Regions from separate parts of the Cutibacterium sp. LaCa_255 genome, predicted to be linked through region 1. Evidence: riboswitches for the same ligand, from Rfam matches in the RefSeq annotation. Region 1 holds a riboswitch; each other region holds the start of a gene.

Region 1 (7,220 bases):
AGGAGACGGGTGCCTGCCCGGCAGCCGTCGTCGGCATCCCTGTCGGGTTCGTCGGTGCAGCCGAGTCCAAGCAAGCCCTTGTCGACTCGCCCCTGGACTTGGAATACCTCACCTTGTTGGGACGACGTGGCGGCTCAGCGATCGCAGTGGCCGCCGTCAACGCCATTGCATCGACCGACGAGCTGACCAACAACCATCGCTGAGAAGCCCCTCACCAGAGCATCGCAGTGGGGCTGAAACCGGCGTCGCCCAGCAGCCGCATCTCACCATCCCAGCCAGGCTCCGTAGCTCGCCTGTCCGGAGATCTGCACCCCTGCTCGCCGTCGTCATGGTCAACGACAACCACGTCAACGTCACAGACACCGCACCTGTGAAGCCAAGGGGTACCGAAGCGGCGCAGCTACCTCTCAGCCCTCGTGCCCGGGCACGGAGGCCGGAATCTTCAGCTGGGGTTTGATCGACGACTGGGGTTCCAACCCCCACTTCTCCAGGCTGACCCTCAGGTGCTCGGCGGCATCGATGTTGAGCGGACCAGAGGTCCACATGGCGTAGGGAAGGTTGAGGTAGCGCTTCTTCTTCACCGCATCCAGGTTCTTGGTCGCCGGATTCGATTCCAAGATCTTGATCTTCTCGCTGTAAGGCTGAGCGTCGTAGTCGACGAAGGCGATGGCGTCCGGGTTCATCTTCGCCACCTTCTCCCAGCCGATGCGCACCCAGGTGTCATTGACGTCATGGGCGCCGTTCTGCGCACCCGCCGCGTTGATGATGGCTTGTGGGCCGCCCTTCCTTCCGCTGGTGAAGACGGTGTCCTTGGCGGAGTCGAAGAGCAGCACCGTCGGGGTCTTCTTGGCCTTCGGAGCCTTCTGAAGGGCACCAAGACGATCATCCATGTCCTTCACGGCCTTCTTGCCGGTGTCCTCGTGCCCAGTGAGGATGGCGAGATTGGTGATGTCGGTACGCACCGCATTCCAAGGATCCATGACGCCGCGGGCGCTCTGGCCGTCCTTCTGTCGACAGGACTCGGTGAGCAGATAGCTGTTGATGCCCTTGCCGTGCAGATTGTCGGGGGTGAGATTGTTCGCCTCGGAGAATCCGTAGTCCCAGCCGGCGACGACGACGTCGGGCTTGTTGGCGATGATCGACTCGAGCGTCATGTAACCCTTGACGCCCTCGTGCAGACTGTTGATGGTGTCGGCCCCGTACTTGGCAGTGAGGATCTCCTTGTCCCGGCCCATCGAGCTCACTGCGGCGATCTGTTTGCGTGCCCCGGCGCTCAGCGTCATGGCGATGATGCTGCCGTCATTGACGTAGAGGCGTTCGGCATTCCTGGGGTAGGTGACCTTCTTACCGCAGTTGGTCACGGTGACTTCGCCGGAGTCCTTGGCGGAGTCGCCGCTCTTGGGAGTGGACCCACTGCCGCAGGCGGTGAGTCCCACGGCCAGACAGGCGGCCATGACGACGGGTAGGAATTTGGTGGACATTTCAGTTTTCCTCTCTGATGAGTTCAGGCAGCGGCGCAGTGCACACGAGCTCCTGGCTGCCATCGGGGGTGGTGACATGGTGTGCGACGACGTGGAATGCCGTCGCGACGTTCGATGGGCTGAGCGCCTCACGGGCCGGACCTGCAGAGAGCACTCCGCCATCCGCCAGGACGACGACGTGGTCGAAGTGGGCTGCGGCCATGCCCAGATCGTGGATGGTGGCGACCACCGTCCGACCGCTGGCGCGCAGCGTGTCCAGCAGCATGAGTTGGTGGCGCACGTCGAGGTGATTGGTCGGCTCGTCGAGCATGATGAGGTCTGCACCCTGGGCCAGGCCACGGGCGATGACGGCGCGACGCCGTTCACCGCCGGACAGGTGGTCGCAGCGACGATCGATGAGGTGGTCAAGTCCGACCAGGGCCAGGGAATCCCGGATGATCCTTCGCTCGGAACGCTGCCCCACCTGCCACGGCTTGCGATGCGGAGTGCGTCCCAGCGCAACCATCTCACCCAGCAGGAGGTCTGGCGATGGCGACTCCTCCTGCCCGACGAAAGCCATGAGTCGGGCACGTTGCATGGGGGTGTAGTTGGTGACGGAGGTGCCGTCGAGCAGGACGTCGCCGGAATTGAACTGACGCACCCCGGCGATGGATCGCAGCAGAGTCGACTTGCCGACTCCGTTGACGCCGACGATGGCGGTGAGCTTCCCCGGCTCGGCGATGAAGCTGACGTCGTCGACGATGACGCGGTCGTTGATGCGGCACTGGACGTTGCGAACTTCGAGACGTGTCATGACTCACTCGAGAATCGGTACTGACTGCGCCCCATGAGGTACAGGAAGATGGGAGCGCCGATGAACCCGGTGACGACGCCGAGAGGCACCTCCTGTGGTGCCGCGATGACGCGGGCGCCGACGTCCACCCACAGCAGGAAGAGACTGCCGATGGCGGCGGCGACAGGCAGCATCGACCGGTGACTGGCTCCCACGAGCAGCCGTGACATGTGCGGAATGACGAGTCCGACGAATCCGATGCCGCCCGAAACCGCCACGAGCACCCCGACGAGTACCGAGTTGCCGACGAACAGCGCCTTGCGCACCCTGGTGTCGGGGATGCCGAGGGATCGAGCGACGTCGGTGCCAGCCGCCAGGGCATCGAGCCAACCCGAGAAGGCGATCATGAGCACCACGGACAGAGCGGTGACGATGGCTGCCACCCACAAACTGTCCCAAGTGGCACCGGACACCGATCCCAGCATCCAGTACAGCACCGACTGCGCCGCGCGCGGGTCCGAGCTGCGGAAGACGAGGAAACTCGCCAGTGCCGAGAATGCCGCAGAGAGCACGACGCCCGAGAGCACCAGCCGCAGCGGCGTCATGCCACCCTGGGCCATGGAGATGAGGTACACCAGACCGGCGGCGCCCAATGCCCCCACCAAGGCTCCGAGGGTGAGCCGGTGAGGGCCCCAGGAGACAAACATCCCCAGGGCGATGACCGCGGTGGCCCCCACACTCGCACCGGCCGAGACACCCAGCAGGTAGGGGTCGGCCAGCGGGTTGCGCACCAGGGTCTGCATACCGCTTCCGGCCAGGGCGAGTCCGGCTCCGACGATGATCGCCAGCAGTGCCCTGGGGGCACGCAGGTCCCAGACGATGACATCGACCGTCGGGTCGGGGCCCGGTTCGCCGGTGACTCGGGCTCCGACCGTGTCGAGAACGCCGCGCAGTGGCAGTGCTTCCGAACCGATGGTCAGCGAAATGACGGCACTGACGGCGATGAGCACGACGAGGATGATCACCAGGGGTGCCACCGGCAACCGGCGGTCACGCTCGGCCGACCGTCTCGAGGAAGGCATAGCTGTTCCTTCTGAGTGCGAGGACCTTGATGCGAGGCCCGAACGACACAAGTCATACATGGGGTCTTCGGACTTCGGATCACTCTCGGTCGGCCCTTCCCAGGATCACTCCCAGTGGTCTTGCCGACGTCGTCACCGTCACCGCTGCGCAACAGTCCCGGATTCTCACCGGATTCACTGCGGCCTCATCGGGGCCGCACCATGTATGCGAGGCAGGCTAGCACCTGTGACACGCACTTCGCGACGTGCCGTCCGCCAGCCCCTTGTCACAGACATGCCGGATCGCGTGCGGCACACGCCTCGGAACCCACCGAGCGCAATCGACGGGGTACTTCGCACCCGCGTGGTAATTCAGTTCGGCAAGGTACCTCGTGCCACACCAGGCGACAGACACCACGACTCCTGACACATCTGCCACAGAGACGAACGGACCACAACACCGCCACCGACAGGATCTCCATACCGCGCAGAGCTCCCCACACTGCGAAAAGTTGTGCTCCCGCCGCCGCTTCATGCCTGGAGTACAACTTTGTGGCTGAAAAATTCTGCTCAACAGCACAAGCGCGAGGGTAAGCACAATTTTCTCGACTGGTTCAGCAGCCAGAACCACAGGGAGCAGCCTCGAAGACTGCACCCAGACACCCAATCCGAGGGTGCAAGTACAATCTTTCGGTCAAAAAGTTGTGCTCCACCGCCCCGAAAGGGGAAGTGCACTTAGCTTTCCGGTGTATCGGAACACGCTCTGCCTGACCAGGAACTTGGCGAGATGGATCATAAGGACTGAAAAAGTCAGGATGCCTCGTCACCTTTCCACAGGTAGTGAAATCCGCGACCTGCCATTGCCTCTGACGAAGGCTGCAGTACTCCGTCAGCCATGAGATCCTTGAGGACCTGTCCGACGTTGGAAGCCCACACATCCAGGATGACGCCCAATTCTGTCGTACTGATACGCCCTCGATGCCGGGCATATTGACGAGCCGTCACTGCTCTACTAGGCACTGAACGCTTCAAACCGCGATTCGCATATTCCATGTCCAGCTGCTTGTTTGCTCTCTTGGAGAGGGTAAACGCGGGGAGGGCTTCGTCGGGAACGCCGCGGATGGGCTTCAGCAAGGGTTCGCCATCACACTCCGTCTGCCGTAGAAGCTCAAGAGTTTCGTGAACTTCCTCGACGGGGACTTGCAGGTAGGGAGCAAGAATGTCCTCGTCGATCCAGAGATGATCAGTGAGGAAACGCATAACCATCAAAGTGCGGAGATTTTGCATGAGCTCGGGAACATCCATACCAGTGAGCCACGATGTCCATGCCACGTCAGGATCGACACCGGAAAGCGTCGTCACCACATAGGGACCGTCAATTTCCCGAATGGTCGGCATGCGAAGCCCCCGGCGAAGCAAATCACCAACCATACGGTCAACTCCGATACCTTCACGTTCTGCAATTCGAAGTGATGCCAAGAGCTCAGTGAGAGCAACGTTTCTGGACGTCGATGGGTGGGTGATGATGTTCTCAGCCGTCACACCTCCGAAGAATCCTCCGGGGCTGGTAACTCGCAAGACGGCTCCATTGTGCTCGATGAGCGTTGCATCGGGCAGCCCCCATTCACGATGAGCCAACCCATTGACGATGGCCTCACGAATGGCACGTTCCGGCAGCTGGCGGACCTGCCCCTCGACAAGTCCCGAAGACACATGCGATAAAGGGTTGTACGCCCGCGCGACGGCGAACACCCGTTGGAGCTGCTCAAGCAGTGATACCCCACCAATACGTACTCGGTCACCGCTGTCCTGACCGGGCATGTCACGACGTATGTAGTCAAGGCATGGCTCGGGACGCCCCACAAAGACCAGAGCAGCAGCATTGGTGAGCTTGCCCTCACCATCAATGGCGTTCAACCGGGACAGCAACTCACGACTCGTACAGTTGGCCAATTCCACCGCCGCCTCGTCGGTGCTGGCTTGGAGGAAGGCGCGTGCTGCGTCAAGGGCAGCAGGTCGCACTTCCTCCAGGCTCACGTTTGAGAACTGCGCCGACCAGTCGTAGCGGATAGAGTACTGATGGCGGTGGTGCCATGACGTTGCGTCGATCTCCTCGCAATGATCACCAATCCGCCAGCGGATCTTTCCCTTGACCTTGATCGGTTCCAGCGCGGTGGGTGATCTGACGATCAACAACCTGGCATCGTGAACGTGGACTTCTCGGACGTCAACAGTCAACGCGCGAGAGGTGTGCTCATAGATCTTCCTCCGCAACCACTCGGTATCCAAGGATGTACCGATGAGCAATGGTCCATCATCCTTGTCATTGACTCCGACGATCAGAGCACCACCCCCAGGGGTGTTGGCCATGCACGCGGCTTCACCGGCAAGCTGCTCAGCGGCTCATTCATCCTCACGTCGACCCAGTAGCAACTCACCGTGCTTGCCTCGTCGACTGGAATCCTCCTTGAAGTCAAGATACTTGCATTCCGGGACCCGGTGCCCTGCGTCCAAGTGCTCCAGCGCAGCGTCGATCTCAACTGCAATCGGGTCTGGCCCGAAAGTTGTTCCCATGTGAGCAGTCCACTTCCAGCTACAAGTTTGTGCCCAGAAACTTTTAACCAGGCATCCAGTCCAGACATTGAGTATAACTTTATGACTGAAAAGTTATGATCAAGCTCAGCGACGAGGAGTGCGCACACATTTTCGATGGATCTGACGTCCCCTCACGATTGGGGAGACAACTGGCTGGCATGTTGAGACAACATGAGCCAACACAGCGGGGCGGCGGATGATTCAGTGCGGTATTTCGGTTCGGCAAGGCACCTCGTGCCACGCCAGGTGGCGAACCCCACGATCCCTGGCACATCTGCCACGGGGTCGCTGGACCACGACCCGCTCGGCAGACCGGACCACCACCTCACCCGGGCCCGCGCACACTCTCACTTACACTGCAAACAACAGTGCAAGTAACGAACATCGGGCAACGTGCCAAAGATGGCGGAGACGCTATTCGCGAACATGCCCAATGGCGGCACAGTCATCCTCGGGGTGGACGAAGCAAACGGTCGGTTCGACGTGGTGGGCGTCAAGGACATCGCAACAACGGAGGCGGGTATCGCAACACAGGCCAGGGATGCCGTCCAAGCATCACCGCATCTGGATTTTCAGACATTCACCATTGACGGCAGACAGGTGGAGGTTCTCCATGTGGACGAACAGATCGACTACGACTTGGCCGCTGCCAGGGGACGTGTCGTTGACGACCTGGAACCTGAGCTGGTGGAGTCGTATCTGACGACAGTACGCACCAGTGACCGACGATTGCGCGACCATGCTGACGAGCGAATCCTGCGGACGACGAACATGCTGACAGCATCAGGGAGAACCAACGTTGGCAGGACTGTATGCCCTGGGTGACTATCCGCAGGGGCACTACCCGGCGCTCATGTGGCGTCAACATGACGACTACGAAGCGAAGACAGCGAGGCCCTCACCGGGCCCCAAAGATCTTCGGTCCCAACCCGCAACGAGGAGCACGTACTCGCTACACTCGTCGCAGGGGAGAGCACTGACGATCCACGAACTTGCAGACTACGCGGGACTGACAACTGGTCAGGTGCGTTACGCTCTGGCGTTGCCGCTCAAGGAAAGACTCGTCGTCATGGATGGCCGCCAAGGTGCCCGGACGACCTGCTACCGAATCCATACCGTATGCTGAACCATCCACACCTTCACTCACACTGCAACGCTTGCAGTGTGAGTTGCAGTCTGGCGACCCACCCGCCAGGCCTGGAACACATGTGAACGGCGTGGAGCTGGGCACCAGAACAGACACAGTCGGGAAACGGGGGCGCCTGCAGCTGGCTCACCCCCAACGCTTGGGGGGTGCCACGGGGGACGGAG
Region 2 (7,220 bases), 230 kb from region 1:
AGTCGGAAGATACCCACCCGCTTCGGATTCCTGGCGATGATGTCGGAGGCGATGAAGTCCTTGCGCACCGTGTTGGAGTCGACGATGGCTTGAATGAGGGTCTGGGGGACATCCTGGTAGTTGGCCAGTAGCTGACGGGTGTCCTTGGGCAGACAGTAACCGCCGTAACCGAAGGACGGGTTGTTGTAGTGGTTGCCGATGCGCGGATCCAGGCACACCCCGTCAATGACCTGACGGGTGGACAGCCCACGCTGGGAAGCGTAGGTGTCGAGCTCGTTGAAGAAGGAGACCCGCATCGCCAGGTAGGTGTTGGCGAACAGCTTGATGGCCTCTGCCTCGGTGGCCCCGACGAAGAGTACGGGGATGTCGGTGTCGACGGCCCCGGCAGTCATGAGGTCGGCGAAGAGGTGGGCCTTAGCCGAGTCCGATCCGACGACGATCCGTGACGGATGGACGTTGTCGTAGAGGGCCTTGCCCTCGCGGAGGAACTCAGGGGAGAAGATGACGTCGAGTCCGGGGCGCTCCTTGCGAACCCCCTCGACGAATCCCACCGGAATTGTCGACTTGATGACGATGGTCGCCTCGGGGGCGAGCTCCTGTACCAGGTCGAGGACTCCGTCGACGCTCGAGGTGTCGAAATAATTCTGGTCAGGGTCATAGTTCGTCGGGGTGGCGATAATGACGAAGTCCGCCCCCCGGTACGCGTCCTGCGGATCAGTGGTGGCACGCAGGTCCAAGTCGTGGTGAGCCAGGTACTCCGCGATCAGAGGATCGACGATCGTCGTCTGTCCGTTGTTGACCATCGAGACGCGTTCAGCGTCGATGTCGACAGCAACGACACGGTTGTGCTGGGCGAGCAACACTGCATTGGCCATGCCGACATAGCCCAGTCCTGCGACAGCGATTTTCACGGGCACTCCCAGATAGCTGTGTGCGACGGTATGAATGCTGGCCGTTGCACATGGACCACCATCATCTTAGACGTGTGCGTTGTGGTGTCTGGAGGTTGCCCGTCGGGGAATGCTCTTACTCCCTGACGTCTCCTGTTTCTGGGGTGCCCCTGTGAAGCCGTGGCGGGTGATGACGAGTAGTCGCTGTCGTATTTCGTGTATCCGTAGCCGTACGCCGATTCGCCGTATCTCAGATGCGACAGTTTCGAGGAGTCGGCACGGTTCAGGACGATGCCCGAGACCATGCCTCCTGCGTTCTCGATGGAGGAAACTGTGCTTTCAACCTGGTCGACGGTCGTGTGTCCGACCTGGGCCACAACGATGACGGTGTCTGCCAACCGGGAGAGAATCACGGAGTCAGTGACGGGCAGCACTGGCGGGGCATCCACCACTAAGTTCTCTTGCGGCCAGGCTGTGTGATAAGCGCAATGAGGACGTCGGTATGGTTGAGACGGTTTTGTCCGGGGTGAGCTGTCTGGGAGGAACTATGGACACCATCACCATCACCGTTGATGACGGAGCCGACGTCGACGTCCTTGTCTGGCGTCCTGAGGCTGTGTCGGGGCGCCCCATCAAGGGCTTGGTGCAGTTCTGCCACGGTATGGCCGAGTACGCGGCTCGCTATGACGAGGTCGCCCAGGTGCTTGCGGCCGACGGCTGGCTCGTCGTGGCGAACGACCACCGTGGACACGGGCCGCGTGCTGCCGCCACAGGAGAACTCGGAACCACGTCTGATCGTGGCTACCACCAGATGCTCGACGATCTGTCCGCCGTCGCTGACCACTTCATGGCTAGGTTGGAGGGGAAGCCGTGGTTCCTCGTCGGACACTCGATGGGGTCGTTCCTTGCTCGTGTCCTGGCCGTTCGTCGGGGACGCGAGATGACCGGCCTGGTCATCATCGGCACTGGCTCCTCCCTGGGGCCGTTGAGCACTGTCGCTACCGGGCTGGCCCAGGCCCAGGTGCTCATGGTGGGGGAAGACTCCCGCAGCCCACTGCTCAACACCCTGTCCTTCGGGTCCTTCAACCGGGCCTTCCTGCCGGCTCGCACCGACTACGACTGGTTGTCCCGAGACGCTCGCGTCGTGGACGCCTACAACGACGACCCGCTGTGCGGTTTCGTCTGCACCGCAGCCTTCTACCGCGAACTCGTCCGGCTTATCGAACTCGCCAACTCCACCGAGATCTTCCGAGCGACTCCACCGGCACTTCCCATTCTGCTGATGTCGGGCGCCAAGGACCCGGTGGGGGACTCCGGCAGGGGAGTGCGCCAGGTCGCGCGTCAGTTGCGCGACTCGGGCTCGCGTGAGGTGGACCTCGTTCTCTACCCCGGGGCGCGCCACGAGATCCTCAATGAGGTGAACCGTCGACATGTCCACGCCCACCTGCGCGACTGGATTGATGCCGTCGCCGCCCGACCCGGGACCTTGCAGGTTCGGAAAGCACGGTGAAAGGCCGCTCACGTTCGTTTCGCACAATCGTGCACATGCACCCCCAGTGCGCTATGCCGATTGTGCGCAGCCTAGTATCGTAGGTGCTGGTGCCGAGGAATCCCGTCCGGGGTTTCAAGGCGGTAAGAGGGAATCCGGTGAAACTCCGGAACTGCCCCGCAGCGGTGAGTGGGAACGACATCACCATCGTCGCCCATCTGGTTCTCGGACCGGGTGGACGTCGATCAAGCACTGGGCTTCGGTCTGGGAAGCGGTGACGTAGGACTCGTCGGCAGACGAGGTGCCCATGAGTCCGAATACCTGCCAGAGCGTGTGGTGCACCCGCGTGTGCCACAGCGTCCGAGGTCTCGAGGGCCGGCCGAGGTCGTCCAACCATCCACAGCGGAGCAGGAGTCTGACGAATGACTGATCCTGACAACCTCGCATCCAAGCCCGTCGAGGACAGGATGCCCGAGGAGTTGAGCCTGGCCGGGGACTTCCCGAAGGTCACCCACGAACAGTGGGAGGACGCGGTCCTCAAAGTCTTGAACCGGGGTCGCCCCGAGGGCAAGGAACTCAACATCGAGCAGGGAATGAAGCGCCTCGAGCCGACCACGGTCGACGGCATCCAGATCGAGCCGATGTACCGGCGTCAGGATGCCTCCGAGAAGCTCGGCGCCCCGGGCGTGCCGCCCTTTACCCGTGGCACGACGGTCCGTGACGGCAGCATGGACGCGTGGGACGTCCGAGCCCTTCACGAGGATCCCGACGTCGAGTTCACCAAGAAGGCCGTCATCGCTGACCTCGAGCGTGGCGTGACGTCCCTGTGGCTGCGCGTCGGTGCCGACGCCATCAACCCCGAGGACATCGCCGGCGATCTCAAGGACGTGCTGCTGGACCTGGCCAAGGTCGAGGTCTCCAGCCGCGACGACCAGGAGGCTGCCGCCGAGGCCCTCCTCAAGGTCTACGCCGATTCCAAGATCGAGCCCGACAAACTGTCGTTCAACCTCGGTCTGGACCCGATCGGTTTCGCCGCCCTCAACGGTGGCACCCCGGATCTGTCCGGCATGGGCGAGTGGGTCAGGAAGATCGAGAAGTACAAGAACTCCCGCGCCTTCGTCGTTGACGCCACGATCTACCACAATGCTGGTGCCGGCGACGTGCATGAGCTCGCCTGGGCCATCGCCACCGGCGTCGAGTATGTCCGCGCTCTCATGGAGCAGGGACTGACCGCCGAGCAGGCGTTCGACGCCATCAACTTCCGGGTGTCCGCCACCCACGACCAGTTCCTGACCATCTGCCGTCTGCGCGCCCTGCGCACCCTGTGGAACCGTGTCGGTGAGGTCTTCGAGGTGCCGGCCGCCAAGCGTGGTGCCCGTCAGGAGGCCGTCACCAGCTGGCGTGAGCTGACCCGTGACGATCCCTACGTCAACATCTTGCGAGGCACCATCTCGACCTTCGGTGCTGCTGTCGGTGGTGCCGAGGCCGTCACGACCCTGCCCTTCGATGCCGCCATCGGCCTGCCGAAGAGCGACTTCTCGCGTCGTATCGCCCGCAACACTGGCATCATCCTCGCCGAGGAGTCCAACATCGGTCGCGCCAATGACCCGGCTGGTGGCTCCTTCTACGTTGAGGCTCTGACTAAGAAGCTGGAAGAAGCCGCTTGGGTCGAGTTCCAGGCTGTCGAGGCTGCCGGTGGCATGGCCGCCGCCGTGACCGGCGACCACGTCCGCACCGAGCTCGACAAGCTGAATGCCGAGCGCGCCAAGCGTCTGGCGACCCGCAAGCAGCCGATCACGGCCGTCAGCGAGTTCCCGCTGCTCGACGCCAAGACGGTCGAGACCAAGCCGTACCCCGAAACTGCCGAGCGCAACGGGCTGGAGTGGCGCCGCGACGCCGAGATCTTCGAGGCCCTCGTTGATCGTTCCGCCACCTGCTCCGAGCGTCCGAAGGTTTTCCTGGCTTGCCTGGGAACCCGTCGTGACTTCGGTCCTCGCGAGGGATTCTCCGCCCCGGTGTGGCACATCGCCGGCATGGAGACCCCGGAGTGCGAGGGAGGCACCACTGAAGAGGTCGTCAAGGCCTTCAAGGAGTCCGGTGCCGAGGTCGCTGACCTGTGTTCGAACGCCAAGACCTACGCGGCCCAGGGCCTCGAGGTCGCCAAGGCCCTCAAGGAGGCTGGCGCCAAGCTGGTCTACCTGTCGGGTGCCTTCAAGGAATTTGGTGATGACGCTGCCGAGGCCGAGAAGGTCGTCGACGGGCGCATCTACCTCGGAATGGACGTCGTTGACGTCCTGACCACCACTCTGGACACGTTGGGAGTTGCCAAGTGACCACCCTGCCTCGTTTCGATTCCATCAACCTCGGAGACTCTCCGGTCCCCGCGGACGCACAGGAGCAGTTCGCCAAGTTGGCCGCCGCCGCTGGTGAGCAGGAGCCCTGGACCACTCCGGAGCAGATTCCGGTTGGCCACCTGTACTCCGAGGACGTCTACGCTGACATGGACTGGCTGGACACCTACGCCGGTCTGCCGCCCTTCACCCACGGCCCGTACGCCACCATGTACGCCTTCCGTCCGTGGACGATTCGTCAGTACGCCGGATTCTCCACCGCCAAGGAGTCCAACGCGTTCTACCGCCGTAACCTGGCCGCTGGTCAGAAGGGTCTGTCGGTCGCCTTCGACCTGCCGACCCACCGTGGTTACGACTCCGACAACCCGCGTGTTCCCGGTGACGTCGGCATGGCTGGTGTGGCTGTGGACTCCATCCTGGACATGCGTGAGCTTTTCGCGGGTATTCCGCTGGACCGCATGTCGGTGTCCATGACGATGAACGGCGCCGTGTTGCCGATTCTCGCCCTGTACGTTGTGACCGCCGAGGAGCAGGGCGCCAAGCCCGAGCAGCTCGCCGGAACGATCCAGAACGACATCCTCAAGGAGTTCATGGTTCGTAACACGTACATCTACCCGCCGCTGCCCTCGATGCGGATCATCTCCGACATCTTCGCCTTCACCAGCGCGAACATGCCGAAGTGGAACTCCATCTCCATCTCCGGCTACCACATGCAGGAGGCCGGCGCGACCGCCGACATCGAGATGGCCTACACCCTGGCCGACGGAGTCGACTACATCCGCGCTGGCGAGTCGGTGGGCCTGAAGGTCGACCAGTTCGCACCGCGTCTGTCCTTCTTCTGGGCCATTGGCACCAACTTCTTCATGGAGGTCGCCAAGATGCGCGCGGCTCGCATGCTGTGGGCCAAGCTCGTCAACCAGTTCGGGCCTAAGAACCCGAAGTCCATGAGCCTGCGTACCCACTCGCAGACCTCTGGCTGGTCGCTGACCGCTCAGGACGTGTACAACAACGTCATCCGTACCTGTGTGGAGGCCATGGGAGCCACCCAGGGACACACCCAGTCCCTGCACACCAACTCCCTCGACGAGGCCATCGCCCTGCCGACAGACTTCTCCGCTCGTATCGCTCGAAACACCCAGCTGTTCATCCAGCAGGAGTCGGGCACCTGCCGCGTCATCGATCCCTGGAGCGGTTCCGCCTACGTCGAGAAGCTCACCCTCGAGCTGGCTCGCAAGGCCTGGGCCCACATCCAGGAGGTCGAGAAGGCCGGCGGTATGGCCAAGGCCATCGAGAAGGGCATCCCGAAGATGCGTATCGAGGAGGCCGCTGCCCGTACCCAGGCCCGTATCGACTCCGGTCGTCAGCCCCTCATCGGCGTCAACAAGTACCGTCTCGATGAGGAAGAGGATCTCGAGGTCCTCAAGGTCGACAACACCCAGGTGCTCAAGGAACAGAAGGCCAAGCTCGAGCAGCTTCGCGCCAACCGTGACGAGGAGGCCTGCCAGGCTGCTCTGGAGAAGCTCACCTGGGCTGCTGCCAACCCGGACCCGAGCGATCCCGACCGCAACCTGCTCAAGCTGTGCATCGACGCCGGTCGCGCCAACGCCTCCGTCGGCGAGATGTCCGACGCAATGGAGAAGGTCTTCGGGCGCTACACCGCTCAGATCCGTACCATTGAGGGCGTGTACAGCAAGGCAGCCGGTAGCACCGAGTCGACCAAGAAGGTCCACGACCTCATCAAGAAGTTCGAGGAGAAGGAAGGCCGTCGTCCTCGCATCATGATCGCGAAGATGGGTCAGGATGGTCACGACCGTGGCCAGAAGGTCGTCGCGACCGCCTACGCGGACCTCGGCATGGACGTCGACGTCGGCCCGCTGTTCCAGACCCCTGAGGAGACCGCTCGACAGGCTGTCGAGGGCGACGTCCACGTCGTCGGTGTCTCCTCGTTGGCCGCCGGACACCTCACCCTGGTGCCGGCCCTGCGCAAGGAACTGGACAAGCTTGGCCGCTCCGACATCATGATCGTTGTTGGTGGCGTCATCCCGACCCAGGACTTCCAGGAGCTCAAGGATGACGGCGCAGCCGCCATCTACCCACCTGGCACCGTCATCCCGGACGCTGCCATCGAGCTGATGGAGAAGCTCCTCGCCGCTCACAGCGACGACTGAGACTGGATCGGTCCACGAGACTGAAGGATTGGCCCCTGGAACCCCGCGAGGTTCCAGGGGCCACCGTCATACGGACCTGAAAGCCACTGGGTATGAGCCCTCCGCCATGAACGTTGTCCGTGGGCGGTACGGTAGACGTACCCACCCGATGAAGGAAATGGTGATCATGCCGATCGACGTCCCCGAACTGGTTGAGCAAGTCCTGGCCGGGAGCCGCCAGCACATTGCCAAAGCGCTGACTCTGGTGGAGTCGAGCAAACCGGCACATCGCGAGAAGGCACGCGAGATGTTGCGCCTGCTGGCTCCTCACACTGGTGACGCC
Region 3 (7,220 bases), 870 kb from region 1:
GCTCGTATGAGACTGGCAGGTGAACCCGTCAACCACGCGGCCATGGGAGCCCTCACCGACGAGGTCTCGTCACGAGTCACCGACGGCGCACCAGCCACGGGAGGCCTCATCGCCGTCGACGCGTCCGGACGTCTCGTCGTCTGCCATGTGTCGGCGTCCATGCTGGCCGCCTGGCCAGATCACGGCGAGGTGCTGACCTCGGTGTGAGGCTCAGCGCACGACGGGCAGTTCCGGACCGAACTCGAGCATCTGCTCGACCGCCCAGGGGCTCAGCAGGGCCGGCATCGATCGCGCCAGGCCGTACATGTCCTGCCAGCCCACCCAGGTGACCTCTTCGACCTCGTCCGGGTCAGGATTCAACTCGACGAGTTCCTCGGGAAGGGACAACCGGGCAACGACGACCGGACACAGCTCGTCCTCGACAATGCCGCCAGCGTCGGTGGCGCGATAGGAAAAACCAGGAAGGACGATGCGCATCCGACGCGGATCGAGATCGAGGCCGAGCTCTTGGTGAGTGCGACGCACTGCCGCGTCGATGATCGTTTCGCCGACCCGCGGATGCCCACAACAGGTGTTCGTCCACACCCCCGGCCAGGCCACCTTCGTCAGGGCTCGTCGGGTCAGCAGAACTCGCCCGCCGACGTCAAGGACATGGCAGGAAAAGGCCAGATGTCGTGGGGTGTGCTGGCTGTGAACGGTCGCTCGGGGAGCGGTCCCGACCTGGTTGCCGTCGTCGTCGAGCAGGATGACGAGATCGTCGTGGACAGAATCCGCGTCATGGGCAGGCGTGCCCCCATCCTCGCCATCGTGATGACTCATGACGTCAAGCTACCAACAACCACGAATTCCGCGAAGTCGAATGCGTTCGGGTCCCCTACGTTGGCTCATCGCCACCTCAAAGGCACCATTGAGATGCTGTATTCGTCACTTCGTCCACCCACCTCCGACGGGAGAGCCATGCCGCACATCCTCGACGTCATCCTCGTGGTGTACCTCACCATGCGTGCCATGGCCGGGTGGATGCGCGGGGCCGTCGTCGGAGTGGCCAGCCTCATCGGGTTGGTCCTCGGGGTGTGGGCCGGTCTGTGGACCTCCGGCATCGTCGCTGCCCAGTTCTTCGACGAGAATTGGACCTGGCTGGCCGCAGGTGCGGTGCGGGTGTGCATCACCCTCGTCATTGCCGAGATCATTCAGGGCATCTGCGTCCACATCGCCCAACACATCCACCGCGCATTCAACTCGGTGGGGTTGGGCAACGTGGACCGTTTCGGCGGCTCAGTGCTCAACGTCATCGCAACCGCACTTGTCGTCACGGTGGCGGCAACAGCCCTCTCCCCCATCCTGCCGCCGTCATGGACCGAGGCCATCGACGAGTCATCCGTCATCACCCAGACCAATCGCGTCATCCCGGATGAGGTCAACGAGGCCGCTGCCCGGCTGGTCGGCCGAGCTGCTGACACCTTCCCGAAGGTCTTCGCCGACGAAGCTCCCAGCCTGCCCGCACCGGCTCCCGACGACGAGACCGTCACTACTCCTGGAGTGCGGCGCGCAGCTCAATCCATCGTCAAGGTGCGGTCGCGGGCACCACGGTGTGATCGGGCCTCCGAGGGCACCGGATGGGTGAGTTCTCGCCACCGGGTGGTGACGAACGCCCATGTCGTCGCCGGGTCCAACCAGGTCACCGTGCAGGTGGGCGGATCTGGGGCTCGACTGCAAGCCCGCGTCGTCTCCTACGACCCGGACATGGACCTGGCGGTGTTGGCGGTTCCCGACCTTCATGCCCCAGCCTTGACAATGGCGTCGGCTGTCAAGGATGGTGATCCGACGGTCGTCGCCGGATTCCCACTTGATGGTCCGTACACCCTCGAGGCCGCCACCGTGCGTGGGTCGATCATGGCTCGCGGTGAGAACATCTACGGCACCGACACCGTCGTCCGCGAGATCCTCTCGCTGCGCGGCACGGTACGTCCGGGCAACTCGGGTGGGCCACTGCTGACGACGGACGGCAAGGTCGCCGGCACGATCTTCGCCCGGTCCACCGCCCAGCCGCAGACCGGGTACGCGCTGTCGAACAACCAGACTCGCAAGTTCATCCGTGCTGGGGCCAACGACACCACCGCGGCTGCGACCGGCTGGTGCACCGTTGGCTGAGCTGGTGTCAAAATCTTGAGCGCCCAATGTTCCCGTCGTGGGACGGTTCCGCGCACGTTTGCCACCCTGATTTCCCGAAACGTCATTTGACAAGCACCGACACCGTGGCGGCATCCCAGGGCATCCCATGCCGCACAATGACGCGTCAACGTCCGACGCCCTCTCAACGCTTCAGTTCCGGTCGATGTCCCAATAGCATTGAGTCATGGCAGTTTTCATCGTCGAAACCCATTATGATCCCGCCCATTCCGAGGAGCGCATGGCCGCGCGCCCGGCCCATCTGGAGAACCTTGATGTCATGCGCGAACGTGGCCAGCTCGTCAATGCCGGCCCGTTGGCTGACGGCAGCGGAGCGGTGCTCATCTACACCGTGCCTGACCGCGATGTTCTCGATCATTTGCTGGAGGCTGACCCCTACCCCAAGACGGCTGTCCAGGTGACCTCAGTGCGCGAGTGGAAGCCGAATTACCACCACCACGTCTGACACGGCTGCCAACCTGGCTGACGGTCGAGATTGACGGGATGACGGTTGAAACGCGTGGTGTCATGGAGTCATGAAGTCACCTCTGCTGTTCCAGCCCCTCACTCTCCGTAGCCTGACAGTTCGCAACCGCGCCTGGGTACCACCGATGTGCCAGTACGCGGTGGATTCTCACGACGGGATCCCGGGCACCTGGCATCTCGTCCATTACGGGTCCTTTGCCGCTGGTGGCTTCGGCCTCATCGTCGCCGAGGCCACCGCGGTCAGCCCCGAAGGCCGCATCAGCCCTGCTGACACCGGGTTGTGGAATGACGACCAAGTGGCTGCCTGGCGCACCGTCACTGATGCCGTCCACGAGCTTGGTGGCAAGATCGCCGTGCAGCTCGGTCACGCCGGCCGGAAGGCCTCCACCGAGAAGTGGTGGCCGGGGTTCCAGGGCGAGGTGGTGCCTCCCGAGCACGGCGGCTGGATTCCCGTCGGTCCGACCACCGCCCCTGCTGACGGCAAGCAGTACGTCGGCCTGCCCGTCAACGCCCTTGACGAGAACGGCATCGAGAAGGTCGTCGACGACTTCCGCGCCGCCGCCGCGCGTGCTGTGGACGCTGGATTCGACGCCGTCGAACTTCACAGCGCCCACGGTTATCTGCTGCACCAGTTTTACTCGCCGCTGTCCAACACCCGCACCGACGACTGGGGCGGTGACTTCGACGGACGCGTCCGCCTGCCGTTGGAGGTTGCGACGGCCGTGCGCGGTGCGATTCCCGACGACATGCCCCTGTTGGCGCGTCTATCTGTCACCGACTGGCGGGAAGACGGCTGGCAGGTCGACGATTCTGTCGAGCTGTCGCGTCGTTTCGCGGAGGCCGGAGTCGATCTCCTCGACGCCTCCTCGGGCGGCAACTCGTCCGCACCGATCCCCGTCGCCCCGGCCTACCAGGCTGACTTGGCGGCTCGAGTGCGCGCCGAGGCCGGGATTCCCACCGCCACCGTCGGCATGATCTGGACCGCAGAGTTGGCCGAGGAGCTGCTCCAGAAGGGCAGTGCCGACGCCATCATGATCGGACGGGCAGCTCTGCGGGACACCAACTGGCCATTGCGCGCCGCCCACGAGTTGGGAGTTCCCAACGAGGACGCCCCGTGGCATCCGGCGAGATTCCGGGGAGCGTGGCGCTGAGGACGTCGAGAGTTTCAGCGTTTCTGACGCTCGACGAAGCCCGGTGACGGCGGCGTGTTCGGTGTCCTGAATCCGCCGGCCGTCAGGGGGCCGTCATGGTGTGCGTCCGTGAGACGTCCAACACGCTCAATGCCCCTACATCTTGTGTTGACTCTTATTGATCAGCGTTCATATAGTGGCGAGTGCACATGGTTCCCGTGTTCGCACGGGCCAAGAGGGAATCCGGTGAGAATCCGGAGCTGCCCCGCAGCGGTGTACGAGAACGACCGCCGTCATCATGCACTGTGCTTCGGCATGGGAAGCGACGGCCAGTAGGCAACAAGTGCTCGTGAGTCCGAAGACCTGCCAGGTGTGGTCCCGCAACCGCGGGGCCCGGTTCGCGATCTCGCGGGAAGTGTCGCAGCGTTCATGGGGACCAGTGTCCCCGCCGCATTCCGCCCGATCGCGTGCCTACGGCATCGCACGGAGGAATTGCAATGAGCGCCGACCCCATCTCGACCATCCGCGTCCGCAAGCGCGACGGATCCCTGGCCCCCTACGACGGCAACGAAGTCGCTGCATCCATCATTGACTCAGCCCGTGGGCTCGACGACGCCGTTGCCCGGGCAACCCTGCTGCAGGCCGAGGTGGAGATCACCCTGTTCGACGGGATCACCACCGACGCCCTGGACGAGGCCGTCATCCAGGTGGCTCTGGGCAATGCCAAGGACGACCCCGCCTTCGACACCATTGCTAGCCGAATCGCCGTCAAGAAGCTGTACAAGGAGGTGTTCGACGACACCCACGACGGTCTCGGTGACGCCGGCCCAGAGCGGGTGCGAGACCTCCATCATGCCTGCTTCCCGCGCACGATCGACAAACTCGTCGCCGACGGCCACCTCGACGAGCGACTGGGGCGGCTCTTCGACCTCGACGCCCTCGCCACGGCCCTTGATCCCATCCGTGACGACCTCATCGGCTTCACCGGCGTGCGCACCATGGTCAACCGTTACCTGTTGCGTACCCCCGACCAGCGAGCGTTGGAAGTACCGCAGTACTTCTGGATGCGCGTGGCGATGGGGCTCAGCCTCACCGAGGACGATCCCACCTCCTCTGCCCTCGCCCTCTACGACTCGATGAGTAACCTGCGTCATCTCGCGGCTGGATCCACCCTTGTCAACGCGGGCACCCCGGCTGGTCAGCTGTCCAACTGCTTTGTCATGCGCACCGAGGACGATTTGGAGCACATCGCCCGGACGATCCGTGACGTCATGTGGATCACCAAGGGCACCGGCGGCATCGGGCTGTCGATGTCCGACCTGCGCTGCGAGGGGTCACCTATTCGCTCCGACAACACTGCGTCGACCGGTCCGATCCCCTTCATGCACACCATCGACTCGACGCTGCGGGCCGTCTCCCGCGGAGGCAAAAAGCTCGGCGCACTGTGCTTCTACATGGAGAACTGGCACATGGACTTCCCGCAGTTCCTCGATCTGCGGCAGAACTCCGGTGACCCGTACCGGCGGACCCGCACCGCCGACACCGCGGTGTGGATCTCCGACGAGTTCATGAAACGCGTCGCCAAGGACGAGGACTGGTACCTCTTCGACCCCGCCGAGACCCCCGATCTCACCGAGCTCACCGGGTCGGCCTTCTCGAAGCGTTACGCCCACTACATCGCCGAGGCCGAGGCCGGCCACATCAAGCGTTTCCACCGCACCACGGCCCGCGAACAGTTCCGAGCCATCCTGGTGAGCCTGCAGACGACATCCCACCCGTGGTTGACGTGGAAGGACAGCGTCAATACCCGCGCGTTGAACAGCAACACCGGGACGATCCACTCCTCGAATCTGTGCACCGAGATCTGCCTGCCCCAGGACCGCGACCACACCTCGGTGTGCAACCTGGCTTCGGTCAACCTCGCCGGACACCTCGTCGGGCCGCGCGGGAAACGTCGCATCGACTGGAACCAACTGGCCGCCACCACTCGGCTGGCGGTGCGCCACCTCGACAACCTCGTCGACATCACCGCTTCGGCGGTGCCTCAGGCCGAGCGATCCAACGTGGAGAACCGGGCCATCGGCCTGGGCGTCATGGGGCTGACGGACATGCTCGAGCAGGTGCGGATTCCTTACGACTCCCCCGAGGCCTGCGAGATCGTCGACCGGGTCATTGAATTCATCAGCTGGCACGCCATCGACACCTCCGCTGATCTGGCCACCGAGCGTGGCTCGTACCCGATGTTCGCAGGATCCGGCTGGTCGAAGGGGATGGTCCCGGTCGACACCCTGGCTCTCCTGGAGCGCGACCGTGGCATTCCCGTTGATGTCGACCGGGTGACGAGGATGGACTGGGACGGGCTGCGTACCAAGGTGAGTCGCGGAATGCGCAACGCCACTCTGATGGCCATCGCCCCGACCGCGTCGATCGGCCTGGTCGCTGGCACGACGCCGGGTCTGGACCCGCAGTTCTCCCAGATGTTCTCCCGAGCCACCTCGGCCGGGAAGTTCCTCGAGGTCAACCGCAACCTGGTGGCCGACCTCAAGGACCTCGGGCTGTGGGAGAAGGTGCGCGAGGAATTGCTGCGCCGTCAGGGGGATCCCAGCGAGATCGAGGCCATCCCGGCATCTCTGCGACGTCTGTACCGCACCTCCTTCACCCTGGATCCAATGGCCTACCTCAACGTGGCCGCCAGGGCGCAGAAGTGGGTGGACCAGGCCATCAGCCGCAACATCTACCTGGCCTCCCGGTCGGTCGGTGACATGGAGGACCTCTACACCGCAGCATGGCGGATGGGCGTCAAGACGACCTACTACCTCCACATGCTGCCCCGTCACACCGCCGAGCAGTCAACGGTGGCGGTCAACAAGGCTGCCGGACATCGCAACGGTCCTCGTCGTGGATTCGCCACCGCAGCACGACGTGACACCAGCACCACGACCATTGAAAAGCCCCTGACCGAGGCACTCGACGCCGAACCCGTCATGGCCCTCGATCTCGTCGACGGCACCTCCTGCCCGGTGGACCCCCAGGAACGCCTGCAGTGCGAGTCCTGCCAGTGACCGACGACCGTTCCCCCCACTGAAAGCGAGAACACCATGATCCTTGGATCCGGAATCCACAAAGGGCTGCTGCTCAAGCCCGTCATCTACCCGTGGGCCTACGACCTCTACAACCAGGCCGTGGCGAACACGTGGTTCCCCAACGAGATCCAGCTCGATGAGGACCTCGCCGACTTCAGCCGGATGACTCCTGATGAGCACCATGCCTTAACCCACCTCATGAGCTACTTCAACCCCAACGAGCTGCTGGTCAACAAGGCGTTGGCCTTCGGGGTCTACCCCTACGTCAATGCGGCCGAGTGCCACCTCTACCTGGCCAAGCAGATGTGGGAGGAGGCCAACCACTGCATGGCATTCGAGTATGTCCTCGAGA
Region 4 (7,220 bases), 1.1 Mb from region 1:
CCGAGAAGCAACTTGATGAGGCCGGTTGGAAGAAGCAGGGTGACTACCGCGTCAAGGACGGCAAGACCCTCACCGTCAATTACGCTCAGCTGACCGGCGTGCCCACCTCCGAGAATGAGGGTGCGCTGTTCAAGCAGGACATGGCGAAGATCGGAGTCAAGGTCAACCTCGTCAACACTCCGTCCAGCGATATGCAGAAGGTGCTGACGAACCACTCTTTCGACGTCATCGCGTTCACTTGGCAGGGCACCCCGTACCCGATGGCCAACGTCCGTCAGATCTATGGCGCTGCTGCTGAGGGCTCCAAGAAGCCGTCGCAGTCCAACTTCTCCCAGATCATCGATCCCGAGGTTGAGAAGCTCATCCCGCAGATCGACACTGAGATGGACGTCAACAAGCGACGCGAGCTCACCAATGAGGCCGACAAGCACATTTGGGACGATGTGATGGTGCTGCCGTTGTACCGGCGCATCATGTTCTCCGGTGCCCCGAAGAACCTTGCGAATTACGGCTCCGCGACCTTCCAGAGCACCCGTGGCGAGGACATCGGTTACGTCAAGTGAGCTTGATGGGTGATTGATCCGGAAAGGGCCCGGCAATGGTAGTTGTCGGGCCCTTTTCATGGCTTGTACAGGCGATTTCGGAGAATCGCGTGGCCGGGGGTGGTTTCGCGGCTCCAATGGTGGTTTCGTAAGGTGTGATGTCCGGTTTCCGAAGAAGAAGCCGGATCGTGGCAGGAGCGTCCTGCCATTCACTTCACTGGAGGACATCTTGCGCAAGGCGATCGTGGCCCCTGTGGCGCTGCTGGCCGTGTCGGCCATGGCACTCACCGGGTGCGGACAGAAGAACCAGTCCGGCGGAAGCAAGCAGTCAGGGGTGACGTCGGAGTCGGCCCCGATGGCCCAGCTCAACGTGGCTGACCGGAGCCAGCTCAAGGACGGTGGCACGTTGCGCCTGGCCATTGAGCAGCTTCCGACGGGATGGAACCCCATGAACGTCAATGGCAACACTGTTGACCTCTCAGCGACGATCTGGAACTTCGCCGGCGTCAACAACTTTGACATTGCTGAGGACGGCACTCCGAAGCCGAACCCGAACTACATCTCCTCGACCGATGTGGAGACCAAGGGCGGCAAGCAGGTCGTGACCCTGCACCTCAACCCGAAGGCCAAGTGGAATTCCGGTCGTACCATCGACTACTCGGATTACCAGGCCACCTGGAAGGCCAACAACGGTTCTGAGCCCGGCTTCCTTCCGGCCAGCACCGATGGTTTCAACCAGATCACCTCGGTGGAGAAGGGCGACAAGGACACCGACGTCGTCATCAAGTACAAGGCGACTTATCCCGACTGGACGGCGACATGGAGCAGCGTTCTGCCCAAGGAAGGGGCGAAGGACGCCGCTACCTTCAACGAGGGATGGAAAAAGCTGAACCCGGACTGGTTCGCCGGACCGTTCATTCCGACCAAGGTCGACCAGGCCTCGAAGACCCTGACCGTCAAGCGTAATGACAAGTGGTGGGGCGAGAAGTCGAAGCTTGACACCGTCACCTTCAAGGCGATGAACAACGCCACTCAGACCAAGGCTTTCGCCAACAAGGAGATCGACGCTGCGTCGGGCATTGTCACGAAGGACGGCTACCAGACGGCGAAGAAGCGTCCCGACGCCGAGATGCGTCAGGCCGGGTCGTTGCAGTGGCGTCACTTCACTTTCAACGCCAAGTCGGCGAGCCTTTCGGACAAGAAGGTTCGTCAGGCCATCGTCAAGGGCATCAACCGTCCGGCCATCGCCAAGTCCGATCTTGCGGGATTGCCGGTTCAGGCCGACTCGGTGATGCTCGGCAACCACTTCTTCATGCCCGGTCAGGCTGGTTACAAGGACAATTCCGGGGACTACAAGTACGACCCGAAGGCTGCCGAGAAGCAGCTCGAGGATGCCGGTTGGAAGAAGCAGGGTGATTACCGCGTCAAGGACGGCAAGACCCTGATGATCAACTATGCCCAGCTGACCGGTGTGCCGACCTCTGAGAATGAGGGTGCGCTGTTCAAGCAGGACATGGCGAAGATCGGCGTCAAGGTCAACCTCGTCAACACCCCGAGTGACTCCTTCACCCAGACGCTGAGCAGCCACTCCTTCGACGTCATTGCCTTTGCCTGGAACGGCACCCCGTATCCGATGGCCAACATCCGTCAGATCTACGGTGCCTCCGCTGAGGGCTCCAAGAAGCCGTCGCAGTCCAACTTCTCCCAGCTGATCGATCCTGAGATCGAGAAGCGCATTCCCAGCATTGACGCCGAGTCGGATGTCTCGAAGCGTCGTGAGCTGACCAACCAGGCCGACAGGATCATCTGGGACAACGTCATGACCCTTCCGCTGTACCGTCGCATCTCCTTCACCGCGGTTCCGAAGAACCTGGCGAACTACGGTGCTGCGACCTTCCAGACCGTGCACGCAGAGAACATCGGTTTCCAGAAGTGACGATGAGTTCTCAGGTATGAGAAGCGGGGCCGGGGATGATTCCCCGGCTCCGCTGTCACCGCGGTTTGTTGCGGTATGTGTCAGGACTGACGACGGCGACGCACGACGAGTGCGACGATGAGGGCGATGACCACGACGGCAATGACGACGATCGTGGCAACAGGCCCGGACTTGGAGCCATTGTCTGACGACGTGTCGGCGTTCTGGGTCTTCTTGGTGTTGTCGCCGGTCAGCTGGAAAGAGGCGCCACCGGCGCTCCCGGCGGCCAACTTGGGGGGAGTGCAGGACTTGGTCTTTGGCTTGTTGTAGCACCAGCCTTCGATCGATCCGGGGGCCGGCTTGTACTGGTCAGCACCCTTCTCGGAGTAATCCCACGCAGCCCCGGCGCCGGAGGCGTGGTAATACGCCCAGTACTGACCGTTAAAAGTCTTGGGGCAGGTTTCGGGATGGTTGTTCATCGTGCAGATGAGACTGGATTTGTTCTTGCCGACGGTAATTCCGGCCTTCTTGAGGGCGTCGGCGCCGGTGGATGGCGAGTTGACGCACTGGTTGGACAGCACTTTCTGGTCATCTGTGATGACGAAGACCCAGACGTTGTTGGCGTTGAGGCAGTCGTCAATGGCTTTCGCCTGTCCAGTTTCGGCGCTCGGTGAAGGTGTGGCCTGCGCGGCGACCGAGAAGAAGATGGTCAGGGTGGCGAACAACACAGCGGCGAGCACTCCAACCATGGGTCGGAGTGCTCGCCGACTCTCGATGCGGGGAATACTCACCTGACGATCATGCCTCAGAGGAGAGTATTCGACCCAGCAGCTGTCTCAGACGCCGGTACGCGGCAGCGCTGGACGGTCCGAGGGACGGTTCGACGGGCCGACCGGGGCTGGTGTCACTGGGGCGGGTGCCGTGGCCGATCCAGTTGCGGTGGCCGTTTCGGTGGCGGATGGCGTCGGAGTGGCCGATCCGGTCGGGGTCATCGTCGGTGTGCCGGTGGGAGTGACGGTCGGGGCCACTGTCGGGGAGACGGATGGCTTCGGCGTCTGGGTCGGGGTCACGCTCGGATTCGGAGTCGGGGTAGCCGAGGGGTCGTATGGTGTTAGACGGGCATCCCAGCTCGGTCCAGCATTCCAGTCAGCGGCGGAGGACTTGAAGTACCAGCCTTCAATGGATCCGGCCTTGGGCTGGGCGCTCGCGGCGCCGGTCCTCGAGTGCTCCCATGTCGCCGACTTGTCAGCGCCAGCCGGGGTGGCGTGCCAGTAGGACCAGTACGCCTCGTGGGTGTCGGTTTTCGTCGGGTAGCCGTTGATCATGGTGACCATGCTGCCCTCGGCCTTGACGATGAATCCGGCGGACTCAAGCGCCTCCAGACCATTGCCGAACTTCGAGGCGCAAGCACCCTCGGAGGTGCCGTCGTGCTGCTCAACGTAGACCCACACATGGCCCACGGCGATGCACTTCTGGGCGCCGCCCATGTCACCGGGCTTGCCGGTAGGGGTGACAGTGGGCTTGGTGGTTGGGGTGGTTTTGCAGGAGGGGGTGTTTTTGGGGGTTTTGCCGGACCATGTTGAGGCGTAGCCGTGGCCGGTGATGGCCATGATTGCTTGGTCGGTGGCCATGATGTTGGGTTCGTGGTCGTTGCGTTGGGCTTGCCATGCGCCGACTTTCGTGAGGTTTTGTTGGCGGATGAGCCATTGTTTGACGGTTGTCATGTCTTCGCCGCGTTCTGCGAGTGCGCTGGCGAGCATGCCGGTGGAGTTGGCGGCGGAGTAGGTTTCCCAGTAGTCGCCGTCGTCGTGGGTTTTGGTGTTGATGGCCCATGTGGTGGCGTTGTTGGCGGCAGTGTCGATTTTGGTGTGGTAGCCGTCTGGGATGAGGTGGGGGTTGCGTTGGAGGAGGGTGAGGTCGGACAGGGCGATGCCGGTGTAGTCGGGGTCGCCGACGAAGGTTTTCGTGCCGTCGTGGTTTCGTTTGGTGTATCCGAAAGCGCCGGCATCGTCACCTTGGGTGCCTTGGGTGGACAGCAGTTTGTCGAGGATCTTCGTTGGTACCGGGCGGTTGGCGCGGGTCAGTGCGATGGTGATGAGGTGCGGGCCCCAGTACATGGTGACGCGGTTTTGCATGCCTGGGGTGTCGTCGTTGATGTAGCTGGCGAGCTTGATCCACAGGTTTCCGGTGTCTTTGCCGAGGAAGTAGGTGGGATCCTCGCCGAGAATTTCGGCGGTCATGATCACCTTGGCCAGGCCAGCCGGGTTCTTGTCGACGTACTTCGGGCCGGCTTCCTTGAGGGCTGTGGTCATTTCTGTGACGGTGTCGGGGTGGGCGTCTGAGCCGACCAGGGCGATGATGCCGTCGGCGATGCCGCCGGCCTGTCTGTAGTTTGTCGGGTCTTCCTGCCACTTCTGGGCGAGCCAGTCGGCGGCTTTGGCGACGTAGGTGCTGGTGGCGGCGGTGTCGTTGACCGATCCGGCCCACATGGCACCCTTGACCGGGTTGGCCGGCGGATCGAAGCAGTAGGGAGCAGAGCCGTCATCAATGGTGGCGGTGATGGCTGCATGGGATGGCGCGGGCTGCGGGTCAGCGAACGCTGGTGCCGCGAACGGCGATGCGACGAGCGCACCGGCGGCGAGGCCGGCGACCCATTGATTGAGCCTGGTCATGTGGCGGGCCTTCTTCCTGAGGCTGCGTTGCGCTCCGGACGGGAAGGGCCCCTGAGTCGAACTCACCGCAGTCCTCGACGGTGTGTAATATTCCTTCGACAACCCAGGTACTCCGACTCGGGATGAGCCCCTCACGGTTGCGGGTCAGTTCCGGATTCGCACCGGATTCCCCTGCGGTCGCGGTGTCAGTTTAGGCTTGGCGCCACCACATGTCCACATTCGGGTTCGGCGACGAGAACACCTTATGTTAGGATCCTGGTGGTTTCATCGATGGGGAACCTGGTGTGAATCCAGGACTGTCCCGCAACCGTGTAGTTCGACAGAGATGTCGGCAAAGTCGGATCACCGTCGTTGAGATGTCTCGTACTCAATTCCGTCGTGGACAGCGGAATGGTCGGTCCTGTCTTTGGATGACGACGAAGCGTCCACGCAGTGAAAGGCAGGACCTGTGAGACGGTTCAAGGGGTTGGCCGTGGTGTTGTCTGTGGCCATGGCCATACCGATGGCCATCGTGTCATTCGTTCCGGCGTCGGCAGCACCGGCGACGTCGTACGACGATGAGGCGCAGAAGTGTATCGATCAGAAGCACGTGTTCGTGTATGCCGAGCGTGATGACGGGCATGTCGACACCGGCTGCGCGTCGAAGTTCTCCACTGGGGTGGAGGCGTTGAAGTCAGCCGGTTTCGACATCGGCAGCACCGATTTCGGTGGCGACCTGGGAATGTTCATTGATTCAATCAATGGATATCCGGAGAACCCCGATAAATTTTACGCCTATTGGGGTTATTTTCATGGTCAGCCGGCTGGTAGGAATGCCGAGACAAAATGGGAGTACTCGCAGCTAGGTGCCAGCAACTACCACCCGAAGCCTGGCTCGATCGAGGCCTGGCATTACATGCTCATTGATGGCCCGTGGGAGGTTCCTCCGACCTGGAAGCCGAAGGTTGATCCAGCCCCGACGACTCCGGTAGCGTCCTTCGAGATTCCTGACAAGGCCCTGCAGAAGTGCATCACTGACAAGTTGGACACCACTACCCCTTCCAAGGATCAACTTGCTGGCGTGACGAGCCTGAGTTGCCGGAATATGGGAATCAAGGACCTCACCGGCCTTGATCGGCTGACCGGTCTGGGAAAAGCCTTTCTGTCGGGTAACAAGATTAGTAATCTCAAGCCGTTGGCCTCCTCGACTGGCATTTTCAGCCTGGATGTCAACAGCAATGAGATCACCGACGTCGCGCCTCTTAGGTCCTTGACGAAGCTGTCCCGGCTGGACGTCGGCAAGAACCACATCCGTGACCTATCCGCGCTCAAAGACATCAAGGGTCTAGGTGACGCCGACATCACCTCGAATTTCCAGGCCGTTGACGGTGACTCGGCCACCGCCGGGGTTCAGGTCCCCGTCCCGACAGCTGTCGACCATCACGGTACGACCTTCGTGGCCGACCGCGAAGTGCCTGAGGGTGTCAAGATCAAGGGCAAGAACGTCACCTATCCCTCTGCTGGCGACTACGTGTGGCAGTTCCGTGACGCCTCGACGTACTTCAACGGGTCCATCACTGTCCATGTCGTCGCGGCTCCCGAACCACCGAAGCTCGTCGATATCCCCGATGCGAACTTCAAGTCCTGTCTCCAGGATGCCGTAGGTGCCGGTAAGCCGCTGACGGCTGAGAATCTTGGTGCGCTGACTGAGGTCAAGTGCATCGGCAAGGGCATCGAGGACATCACGGGTGCCGAGGCCCTCACCAATGTCAAGACGCTGTACCTGACGACCAACGAGATTGAGAGCGTCGATCCGCTTGCCGGTCTGACGAAGCTCGAGACGCTCTACCTGCCCAACAACCACGTCAAGGATTTGGCTCCGCTCGCGGGTCTGGGGAATCTCAGGACGATGAGCCTGGATCAGAACCCCATCACCACGGTGAAGCCGCTGTCCTCGCTGACGAGTCTCACGGACCTGACGATCAACCAGAACAGGCGCGGCAAGTACAAGTATCCGGGCATCACCAGCCTCGACGGGCTGGGCGCGCTTCCCAAGCTTGCCCGTTTGGTGGCGAACAACAATGTCAACTTGGCCGATCTGTCCGGGATCTC

What was found. A riboswitch is a leader RNA that binds a small molecule or an ion and turns the genes downstream of it on or off. The one in region 1 is predicted to bind cobalamin.
Region 2: it holds a riboswitch for cobalamin, as region 1 does, so the genes downstream of both, mutA (methylmalonyl-CoA mutase small subunit) here and ACP8ML_RS02320 (FecCD family ABC transporter permease) in region 1, are expected to answer to the same signal.
Region 3: it holds a riboswitch for cobalamin, as region 1 does, so the genes downstream of both, ACP8ML_RS11030 (ribonucleoside-diphosphate reductase subunit alpha) here and ACP8ML_RS02320 (FecCD family ABC transporter permease) in region 1, are expected to answer to the same signal.
Region 4: it holds a riboswitch for cobalamin, as region 1 does, so the genes downstream of both, ACP8ML_RS09780 (prenyltransferase/squalene oxidase repeat-containing protein) here and ACP8ML_RS02320 (FecCD family ABC transporter permease) in region 1, are expected to answer to the same signal.

Annotation. Positions count from the first base shown of each region.
Region 1 is NZ_CP190956.1:523,371-530,590, reverse strand. Features, by position in the region: gene ACP8ML_RS02335 (precorrin-8X methylmutase) at 1-203, shown strand, start outside; gene ACP8ML_RS02330 (ABC transporter substrate-binding protein) at 408-1,481, opposite strand; gene ACP8ML_RS02325 (ABC transporter ATP-binding protein) at 1,483-2,274, opposite strand; gene ACP8ML_RS02320 (FecCD family ABC transporter permease) at 2,271-3,290, opposite strand; cobalamin riboswitch at 3,377-3,556, opposite strand; gene ACP8ML_RS02315 (ATP-binding protein) at 4,125-5,135, opposite strand; partial or broken gene ACP8ML_RS02310 (AlbA family DNA-binding domain-containing protein) at 5,433-5,693, opposite strand; gene ACP8ML_RS02305 (hypothetical protein) at 5,718-5,888, opposite strand; gene ACP8ML_RS02300 (AlbA family DNA-binding domain-containing protein) at 6,312-6,734, shown strand.
Region 2 is NZ_CP190956.1:749,763-756,982, forward strand. Features, by position in the region: gene ACP8ML_RS03265 (nucleotide sugar dehydrogenase) at 1-911, opposite strand, end outside; gene ACP8ML_RS03270 (hypothetical protein) at 908-1,288, opposite strand; gene ACP8ML_RS03275 (alpha/beta fold hydrolase) at 1,393-2,400, shown strand; cobalamin riboswitch at 2,471-2,722, shown strand; gene mutA (methylmalonyl-CoA mutase small subunit) at 2,802-4,712, shown strand; gene scpA (methylmalonyl-CoA mutase) at 4,709-6,898, shown strand; gene meaB (methylmalonyl Co-A mutase-associated GTPase MeaB) at 7,047-7,220, shown strand, end outside.
Region 3 is NZ_CP190956.1:2,417,749-2,424,968, forward strand. Features, by position in the region: gene ACP8ML_RS11005 (isoaspartyl peptidase/L-asparaginase family protein) at 1-207, shown strand, start outside; gene idi (isopentenyl-diphosphate Delta-isomerase) at 211-819, opposite strand; gene ACP8ML_RS11015 (MarP family serine protease) at 958-2,151, shown strand; gene ACP8ML_RS11020 (YciI family protein) at 2,357-2,635, shown strand; gene ACP8ML_RS11025 (NADH:flavin oxidoreductase/NADH oxidase) at 2,706-3,806, shown strand; cobalamin riboswitch at 3,979-4,170, shown strand; gene ACP8ML_RS11030 (ribonucleoside-diphosphate reductase subunit alpha) at 4,283-6,847, shown strand; gene ACP8ML_RS11035 (ribonucleotide-diphosphate reductase subunit beta) at 6,884-7,220, shown strand, end outside.
Region 4 is NZ_CP190956.1:2,147,676-2,154,895, reverse strand. Features, by position in the region: gene ACP8ML_RS09795 (ABC transporter family substrate-binding protein) at 1-563, shown strand, start outside; gene ACP8ML_RS09790 (ABC transporter family substrate-binding protein) at 772-2,478, shown strand; gene ACP8ML_RS09785 (hypothetical protein) at 2,559-3,248, opposite strand; gene ACP8ML_RS09780 (prenyltransferase/squalene oxidase repeat-containing protein) at 3,294-5,129, opposite strand; cobalamin riboswitch at 5,115-5,354, opposite strand; gene ACP8ML_RS09775 (leucine-rich repeat domain-containing protein) at 5,578-7,220, shown strand, end outside.